DNA from 2 places in the Roseateles albus genome. Region 1 is predicted to be linked to the other one. Evidence: riboswitches for the same ligand, from Rfam matches in the RefSeq annotation. Region 1 holds a riboswitch; the other holds the start of a gene.
The links. A riboswitch is a leader RNA that binds a small molecule or an ion and turns the genes downstream of it on or off. The one in region 1 is predicted to bind thiamine pyrophosphate.
Positions count from the first base shown of each region.

Region 2: linked by a shared signal. The riboswitch ahead of thiC (phosphomethylpyrimidine synthase ThiC) and the one ahead of PRZ03_RS10765 (TonB-dependent siderophore receptor) in region 1 are both predicted to bind thiamine pyrophosphate.

Region 1 covers NZ_JAQQXT010000005.1:301,416-305,825, reverse strand. The annotation lists gene fdxA (ferredoxin FdxA) at 13-336, shown strand; gene PRZ03_RS10770 (NAD(P)/FAD-dependent oxidoreductase) at 381-1,505, shown strand; TPP riboswitch at 1,704-1,807, shown strand; gene PRZ03_RS10765 (TonB-dependent siderophore receptor) at 1,880-4,033, shown strand; tRNA gene PRZ03_RS10760 (tRNA-Asn) at 4,070-4,145, shown strand; tRNA gene PRZ03_RS10755 (tRNA-Asn) at 4,242-4,317, shown strand.
Region 2 covers NZ_JAQQXT010000005.1:20,322-24,731, forward strand. The annotation lists gene thiC (phosphomethylpyrimidine synthase ThiC) at 1-1,793, opposite strand, end outside; TPP riboswitch at 1,920-2,053, opposite strand; gene PRZ03_RS09545 (TonB family protein) at 2,195-2,935, shown strand; gene PRZ03_RS09550 (hypothetical protein) at 2,963-3,331, opposite strand; gene PRZ03_RS09555 (type 2 periplasmic-binding domain-containing protein) at 3,412-3,597, opposite strand; gene PRZ03_RS09560 (PEP-CTERM sorting domain-containing protein) at 3,871-4,410, shown strand, end outside.

The DNA.
Region 1 (4,410 bases):
AGCTGCACCATCATGACCCACGTCGTCCTCGAATCATGCATCCGCTGCAAGTACACCGACTGCGTCGATGTCTGCCCGGTCGATTGCTTCCGCGAAGGCCAGAACTTTCTGACCATTGATCCCGATGAATGCATCGATTGCGCTGTCTGCATCCCTGAGTGCCCGGTCAATGCGATCGTGCCGGAGGAAGATGTGCCGGGCAATATGCAGCACATGATCAAGCTGAATGCCGATCTGGCCAAGAAATGGCCCAGCATCACCAAGCGCCACGCACCGCTGCCGGACGCCGATGACTGGAAGGATCGCACGGGCAAGCTGCCCGAGCTGCTCCGCTAATTTGTAGAACGCCGCCTGGCTCCAAGCTCAGGCCCCAAGAAAAAATGGATGCTCAATTGAACGCAGAGATTGCCACGACGGCCGACGCAAACCCAACGCCCGGACCCGACGCGATTCAGACCGATGCCGTCATCGTCGGCGCCGGTCCAGTCGGACTGTTCCAGGTTTTCGAGCTCGGATTGCTCGAAGTCAAAGCCCACATCATTGACTCGCTCGCCTACCCCGGCGGCCAGTGCATCGAGCTGTATCCGGACAAGCCGATCTATGACATCCCGGCCGTGCCCATCTGCACCGGCAAGGAGCTGACCGACAACCTGCTCAAGCAGATCGAGCCCTTTGGCGCGACCTTCCATTTGGGCCAGGAAGTCACCACCGTCTTGAAGCAAGAAGACGGCCGCTTCTTCGTCGAGACCTCCAAGGGCACGCAGTTCCTGACCAAGACCATCTTCATCGCTGGCGGTGTGGGCTCGTTCCAGCCGCGTACGCTGAAGGTCGACGGCATCGACAAGTACGAAGGCAACCAGCTGCATTACCGCGTTCGCAACCCGGCGCAGTTCGCCGGCAAGAACCTGGTAATCGTCGGTGGCGGTGATTCCGCGCTCGACTGGGCGCTGAACTTCTGCGCCGGCAATGCCGACGGCAGCGCCAACAAGGCCGAGAGCGTGATCCTCTTGCACCGCCGCGACGGCTTCAAGGCGGCGCCCGCCTCGGTCGCCAAGATGCGCGAACTCTGCGACGCCTACGAGATGCAATTCGTGGTCGGCCAGGTGACGGACATCGTCGAAGCGGACGGCGTTCTGACCGACATCAAGGTCACCGGCGGCGACGGCGTCACCCGCGTGATGCCTTGCGAGCAGCTGCTGGTGTTCTTCGGCCTGAGCCCTAAGCTGGGCCCGATCGCCGAATGGGGCCTGGCGCTGGAGCGCAAGCAGATCGTCGTGGACACAGAGAAGTTCCAGACCAGCGTGCCGGGCATCTTTGCCGTGGGCGACGTGAACACTTATCCGGGCAAGAAGAAGCTGATCCTGTCGGGCTTCCATGAATGCGCTTTGGCCGCCTTCGGCGCCATGCCTTACATCAGCCCGGACAAGCGCATTCATCTGCAGTACACGACCACCAGCCCGAAGCTGCACAAGGTGCTGGGCGTGGAATCGCCAGTCTTCGACTGAGGTGGAAGGGGCTCGCGAAAAGCCGGCCCGGCGTCGTTGCACCGCCTTGCCGTAGCGCTGCTACTGTCTTCGGCGATGCGCCCAGCTGGAACGGCTTTGCGCAAGCCCGAGAACTTAGTTTTCTTCTTGATTGGCCCGCGAAATGCGGGCCTTTTTGATGGGCCGATACAATGAGCCCCAAGCAGCGATCAAGGTCGCTGCCTTCGCTAGGGGTGCTGATTCATTTAATTTTGGGTCGGCTGAGATAACCCTTTGAACCTGATTGAGGTAATCCTCGCGCAGGGAAGCAAGCATCACGGTCCACGTCCTTCTCTCCCTTTTCTCATGACGTGAGAGCCCCGTCGTTTGCCGCCCTGTCATCGCCTGCTGTTCCGATGACAACAACAAATCCAATTTCCAAGAAGTCCTTGCTGGCCGCTGCGGCCGGCCTGATCTGCGGCACTGCCGCACTGGCGCAAAGCCTGCCCACGGTATCTGTTACCGGTCGCGCTGCCGACACACCCTCGCAAGTCGGCGGCTTCGGTGAAATTCCGGTCGCCAAGCTGCCGCTGCAGCTCAGCCTGATCAGCAACGAGCGCCTGCTGGACGCTGGCATTAACGCTTTATCCGGACTGACCGCGCTGGACGCCAGCGTCGGCGACGCCTATAACGCGGCAGGCTATGTGTCCTACCTGAAGATTCGCGGCTTCGACCTCGACAACCGTTTTAACTACCGCCGTGACGGCCTGCCGATCAACGCAGAAACCGTGCTGCCGCTAGGCAACAAGGCCAGCGTCGAAATTCTCAAGGGCAGCAGCGGCATCCAGGCCGGCACCAGCTCGCCCGGCGGTCTGGTCAATATGATCGTCAAGCGGCCGACAGCTCAGCCCATGACCGTTCTGGGTTTCGCGATCAGCGAGCGCGGCACGACCGAGGCTAGCTTGGACTGGAGCCAGCGCTTTGGCGAGGGCCAAGCCTTCGGCCTGCGAGTCAACGCAGCCGCCGCCGAGCTCAAGCCGCAATTGCGCGACGCCGAGGGCCGCAGCCATTTGCTGGCCATGGCAGGCGACTGGCGCCTGAGCGCTGACACCCTGGTCGAGGCCGAGTTCGAGCTGAACAAGCAGAGCCAGCCCAGCCAGCCCGGCATGAGCATGCTGGGCGACAAGCTGCCCAGCGCCAAAGACTTCGACCCTCGCATCAACCTGAACAACCAAAGCTGGACGCAGCCGGTGGTGTTTGACAACAGCCACGCCTCCTTGCGTGTGACGCAAAAGCTCAATGCCGACTGGCGCGCGCAGGCGCACCTGGGCGTGCAGCGCCTGAAGACCGATGACAGGCTGGCCTATGCCTATGGCTGCACCGCAGCGGACGGCAACTACTACGCCGATCGCTACTGCCCCGACGGCAGCTTCGACATGTACGACTTCCGCAGCGAGAACGAGCGCCGCAATAGCGAGGCTCTGGATCTGTCTTTGGCCGGCAAATTGGCAACGGGCAGCATCACCCACCAAGTCAGCACCGGCGTCTTGCTCAGCCGCTTCAACAGCCGCTTTCAAAAGCAGGCCTATAACTGGGCCGGCACCGGCACCATTGACGGCAAGGCCATCACCGTCGCCGACCCCAGCCTGACGGACGAGAACACCAACCGCGACGAGCGCAGCAGCGAGTTCTATCTGCGCGACGCCGTCCAGCTCAGCGCCGACTGGCAAGCCTGGGCCGGCCTACGCCATACGCGGCTGGAGCGCGACAGCGTGCGCACCGATGGCTCGCGCGCCACCGGCTACACGCAAAACATCACCACGCCCTGGCTGGGCCTGAGCTATGCGATCAACAGCCAACTGATGGCCTATACCAGCTGGGGCGAAGGCGTCGAGAGCGAGGTCACCCCGAACCGCAAGCGCTATGGCGACGCTGCCGGCCGCGCCCTGCCTGCCTTGACAAGCCGCCAGATCGAAATCGGCCTGAAAGCCGGCTCCAACACCGTCGATTGGTCGCTCAACTGGTTCAACACCAGCCGCCCTAAATGGGCCGATCTGGGCGAATGCTCGGATAGCAAGCCGGGCAGCTGCGTGCGCCGCGCCGACGGCATCGCTCGCCATCAAGGCCTGGAAGCGCAGGCCGACCTGAAATGGGCCGGCGGTGGCCTGCTGGCCAGCGCGATGCAGCTCAAAGCGCGCCGCGAAGACAGCGCCGACGCGAGCCTCAACGGCCTGCGGCCCGAAAACGTGGCCGAGCGCAGCCTGCGCCTGCAAGCGCGCCAAGATGTCGCCGCCTTGAGTGGCCTGCAACTGCAGGCCGGGCTCGTCTATGAAGGCCCACGCGCGGTGCTGGCGGACAACAGCGTCAGCATCCCTGGCTGGACCCGCCTAGACGCCGGCGCCCGCTTCGAGCAGGCATTGATGGGCCGGCAGTTGCTGGTGTGGCGAGTCGGCGTCGACAATTTGATCGACAAGCGGGCCTGGAAAGAGTCGCCGTTCCAGTTCGGCCATGTTTACCTCTACCCGCTGGCACCAAGAACTTTCCGCGCCAGTTTGGAATACCACTTGTAAAGCTCTAGAAAACTGGTCTATAATCTGAGGCTCTGTTCCTCGATAGCTCAGTCGGTAGAGCGCCGGACTGTTAATCCGTAGGTCCCTGGTTCGAGCCCAGGTCGAGGAGCCACAGAAAACGAAAAAGCCGCTTGATCGCAAGGTCAAGCGGCTTTTCCCATTTATGTAGGCCTACTCTTTTGAGTCAAGCCTGCTGACACCGAATAATTCCTCGATAGCTCAGTCGGTAGAGCGCCGGACTGTTAATCCGTAGGTCCCTGGTTCGAGCCCAGGTCGAGGAGCCAAACTAAACCCCCAGCATCTTCCAAGGTGTTGGGGGTTTTTTCATAGCCGATCGCTTTTCCTATTACGGCCCTCTTTCATGAAACCACAAATTC
Region 2 (4,410 bases), 280 kb from region 1:
TTCTTGTCCATCTCCGCGGTGTACTCGCGTACATCCTGGGTGATCTTCATCGAGCAGAACTTCGGCCCGCACATCGAACAGAAATGCGCCACCTTGGCGCTGTCCTTGGGCAGGGTTTCGTCGTGGAAGTCGCGCGCGGTTTCGGGGTCGAGACCGAGGTTGAACTGGTCGGTCCAGCGGAAGTCAAAGCGCGCCTTGGACAAGGCATCATCGCGCGCCCGCGCCCCCGGATGACCCTTGGCCACATCGGCCGCATGGGCGGCGATCTTGTAGGCCATCAGTCCGGCCTTAACGTCGTCGCGATTCGGCAGGCCCAGGTGTTCCTTGGGCGTCACATAGCAAAGCATCGCGCAGCCAAACCAGCCGATCATCGCCGCGCCAATGCCACTGGTGATGTGGTCGTAGCCGGGCGCGATGTCGGTCGTCAAAGGGCCCAGCGTGTAGAAGGGCGCCTCGTCGCAATGTTTCAATTGCTCGCTCATGTTTTGCTGGATCAGGTGCATGGGCACATGGCCGGGGCCTTCGATCAGCGTTTGCACCTCATGCTTCCAGGCGATCTTGGTCAGGTCGCCGAGCGTGCGCAGCTCGGCAAATTGCGCCTCGTCATTGGCGTCGGCCAAGCTGCCCGGGCGCAGGCCGTCGCCGAGCGAGAAGGTCACGTCATAGGCCTTCATGATTTCGCAAATCTCTTCGAAATGCGTGTACAGAAAGTTCTCTTTGTGATGCGAGATGCACCACTTGGCCAGGATGGAGCCGCCGCGCGAGACGATGCCGGTGCGGCGCTTGACCGTCATCGGAATGAAGGGCAGGCGCAGGCCGGCATGGATGGTGAAGTAATCAACGCCTTGCTCGGCCTGCTCGATCAGCGTGTCGCGGAACAGCGCCCAAGTGAGGTCTTCAGCCACGCCGCCGACCTTCTCCAGCGCCTGGTAAATCGGCACGGTGCCGATCGGCACCGGGCTGTTGCGGATGATCCAGTCGCGCGTGGTGTGGATGTTGCGGCCGGTGGAGAGGTCCATCACCGTGTCGGCGCCCCAGCGCGTGCTCCACACGAGCTTCTCGACTTCTTCTTCGATCGAGGAGGTGACGGCCGAGTTGCCGATATTGGCGTTCACCTTGACCAGGAAGTTGCGCCCGATGATCATCGGCTCCAACTCGGTGTGGTTGATATTGGCCGGGATCACGGCGCGGCCACGTGCCACCTCGTCGCGCACGAACTCGGGCGTGATGACGGCCGGGATACTGGCGCCGAAGGAATTGCCGCGCAGGCGGGCCTCGCGCTCGGCGTCTTGCTCGTATTCGCGCATCCAGTCCAGGCGCTGGTTCTCGCGGATCGCGATGTACTCCATCTCTGGCGTGACGATGCCGCGGCGCGCGTAGTGCATTTGCGTGACGTTGGCTCCGGGCAGGGCGCGGCGCGGCTGGCGGCGCAGGCCGGCACTCATCTGCATCAAGGCCTCTTGCTGGGCGATGTCGCGCAGGCCGTCGTCGATCAGCTGGATGGGCCGGCCCTGGTACAGCTCGGTGTCGGCGCGCGCCGCCACCCAAGGTGCGCGGGTGGCGGGCAGGCCTTGCTTGACATCGATCTTGGCGGTGATGTCGGTGTAGGGGCCGGAGCAGTCATAGACCGTGATCAGCTCGCCGTTGGTCAGGGCAATCTCCCGCATCGGCACGCGCAGCTCGGGGTTGCGCTCGCCCTTGAGGTAGGTCTTGCTGGAGCCGGGCAGGGGCGCGCGGGTCAACTCTAGGCTGCTGGCTAGGCTGTTCAGGCCCGGTTCGGTGATGCTGTTCATGGTCGGTTCTCGCGGTGGCTGTGAAGCGCTGCGAGGGCCGGCTCGAGGGTCGCTGTGGCGTTGCGAGGAGGCCGGTTGCCCCAGGGAGTTCGGCCGGCATCCTCAGGCGGGAGGCGTGGCGGAACGGGTCTGCGGGCGGGCTCTTCTTACGCCGGTATCAACCGGATCAAGTTCAGCGGGTCTATGGCTTCCACCACATCTCAGCCCGGCGCATAACGAATTACCTCTATATGCGCAGCAGGGCACCCCGGAGCGAAGCGCAAGTATAGATGAGCCGTGAATTACTTCGCGTTCCGCAGGCGCCTCTACGGACAAACCCGCAGCTCATTTGCGGGGGGCTGCTCCCTACACTGCCAGCCTTGGCGTCGTCGTGTCGCGCCCTCTTTTCTGGAGTGTTCTTCATGAGACGCTTGAGCTGCCTGGGGCCGGGCTTGCCCTGCTTGATGATGGTTCTGCTGCTTGCGGCCGGCAGCGCTCGCGCTCAGGCTGATGGGCCGCTCAAGCCTGAACTCAGCGCCGAGGAGCGTGCGCAGCGGCAGGCCGAAAAGGTCTTTACTTTCATCAAGCTGCAGTCGGTGAAGCCTGCGGCCAAACGGGCGAGCACGGATGCCCTGCCGGCCACCACTTCTGCCAACGCGCCGGCCAGCCCGCCGCTTCAGCCTGCCAACACCGCGCAGGCCAAACCCGCAGCGAACAAGCCGCTGGCCAAGCCGGCCGTCGCGGTGGCAGCCGCAGCGGCTGGCGCAACTAGCGCTGCCGTCGAAGCACGTCCTTCGGCGCATGCCGGCCCTGAGTCGCCGCCGGTACTCTTGGCTGCGGCCCAGCTGACAGCGGCGGCGGCGCAGCCGGAGCCCTTGCCACAAATGCCCAGTGAGCCGGCCGAGCCCGAGCCGCCTGCCTTGCAACTGCTGAGCAAGGTCGAGCCCGAGATCCCGCGCCAGCTGCAGGCCGACTTCAGAGGCGGTGCGGTGACGGTGCGTTTCATGGTGCAGGCCGACGGCTCGGTCATGCAGGCGCAGGCTCTGCAAGCATCACACAAACGGTTGGCGCTGGCTGCGGTCACGGCGGTCAATCAATGGCGTTTTGCGCCGCTGCCTTTGCCTCGCGAGGCCACGGTGGAGATTGCGTTTGCGGTGGAGTAGTGCTGCGGCTTAGGCCGAAGCAGCCGCTCAAGACGCTCTGAGTAAATCGGCCAGCACGGCCGCAATGCCAGCCGATGTGGCCGCCAGCAACACCAGACCAATGAAGCTGCCGATAGCTTTGCCGCGCTGCTCGCTCGGCCGGGATTTCGCCAGATAGTAGGGTATGGCAAGCACCGAGGCCATGATTATCGCGCCGCCTAATAAGCTACTTCCACGGTACTGGCGTGCCTGGGCATCCTGGCGGTACCAGAGGTAGCCTATCAGCATGAACAACAAGGACGAGACGACATCGAAGGGTTTTTGCATCACCAGGCCAAAACTTCCCGCCGTGCCTTCGGCCAAGCCGCACAGCACTGACAAGGCCAGCAGGGCGAAGACGCTATTGCGCAGACTCATGGCATGGCATGGCAGGGAAGTTGTTGACGAGGCAATTTTGCACTAGGCGACCCCGACTGTTTACGGACAGGTTCTAAGACTCAGTTCCGGGCTTGGCAATTCGATAGAGCAAGCGCCAATGCGTCCAGAAACACCCGGGTGCGCAAGGGCATCAAGCGTCGCTCAGGGAAGAATGCCCAGCAGGCGGCGGCAGGCAAGCACCAGTCGGGCAAGATGCGCAACAACTCGCCGCGAGCCACATAGTCTTGCGCGAAAAGCTCAGCCACTGCACCTTGCCAGCTTTGCGCCATCGCCGTTGTTGAACAAGGCGAGGCGGCGCGCGGCCAACTGGCTTTTTCACAAGCGGCTCGTCGTGGCTGTGGTCAGCGCAGTTCAGCAGTGGCAATTCGCGCCCTTGTCCACTGCACGCGAGGCGTCAATGGCCATTGCCTTTCAGGTCGAGTATCGACCCCCGCTCCCTAGTATTAGGGGCTGTTTATTGATGCTCGGCGGCTAATATATGGTTCGCCAAAATAACGAGTTAGCTGTGACTTATACCTTTGGCTTTCGCTCGACGAGGCGTCCGATTAAATAAAGAAGGTGTTGCCATGAAGTGTATGAATCGACTCACGTGCTCGGTGCTGATGGGGGCAGTGGCTGTGCTGGCCTTGCCCGTACAGGCTGTTGTTGCGCTTCCTTCGTACTACAAATATTCATACGTGCATGGAACATTGACCGACTTGAGTGCGGATCAAGTTGCGCAAGGTGTTCCGGGCAATATCTATGCTTTGCCGACCGTTTATGGCGACGGTTCGAGCGCGCAGTCATGGACTTCTGTCGGTGTGGAAGACTCTCAAGTCAAAGCGTTGACGCAGAATGGGGAGCACAAATACAGCTACAACGGCGAAGCGCAAATCGATGCAGGTTTTGGTCTGCATGCAAAGGTTCAAACGCTGACCAGTGATGCAGGTCGCAGCAGTGCGACGACCTTGTTTGGTAATGCGTTTGCAGGGTGGGGCGATCGCTGGTACGTCGCGCCAACTGCAGACCATCTGGAAAACTCCGCAGGCTTGTTGAATCTTCATCTGAGTTTGGATGGC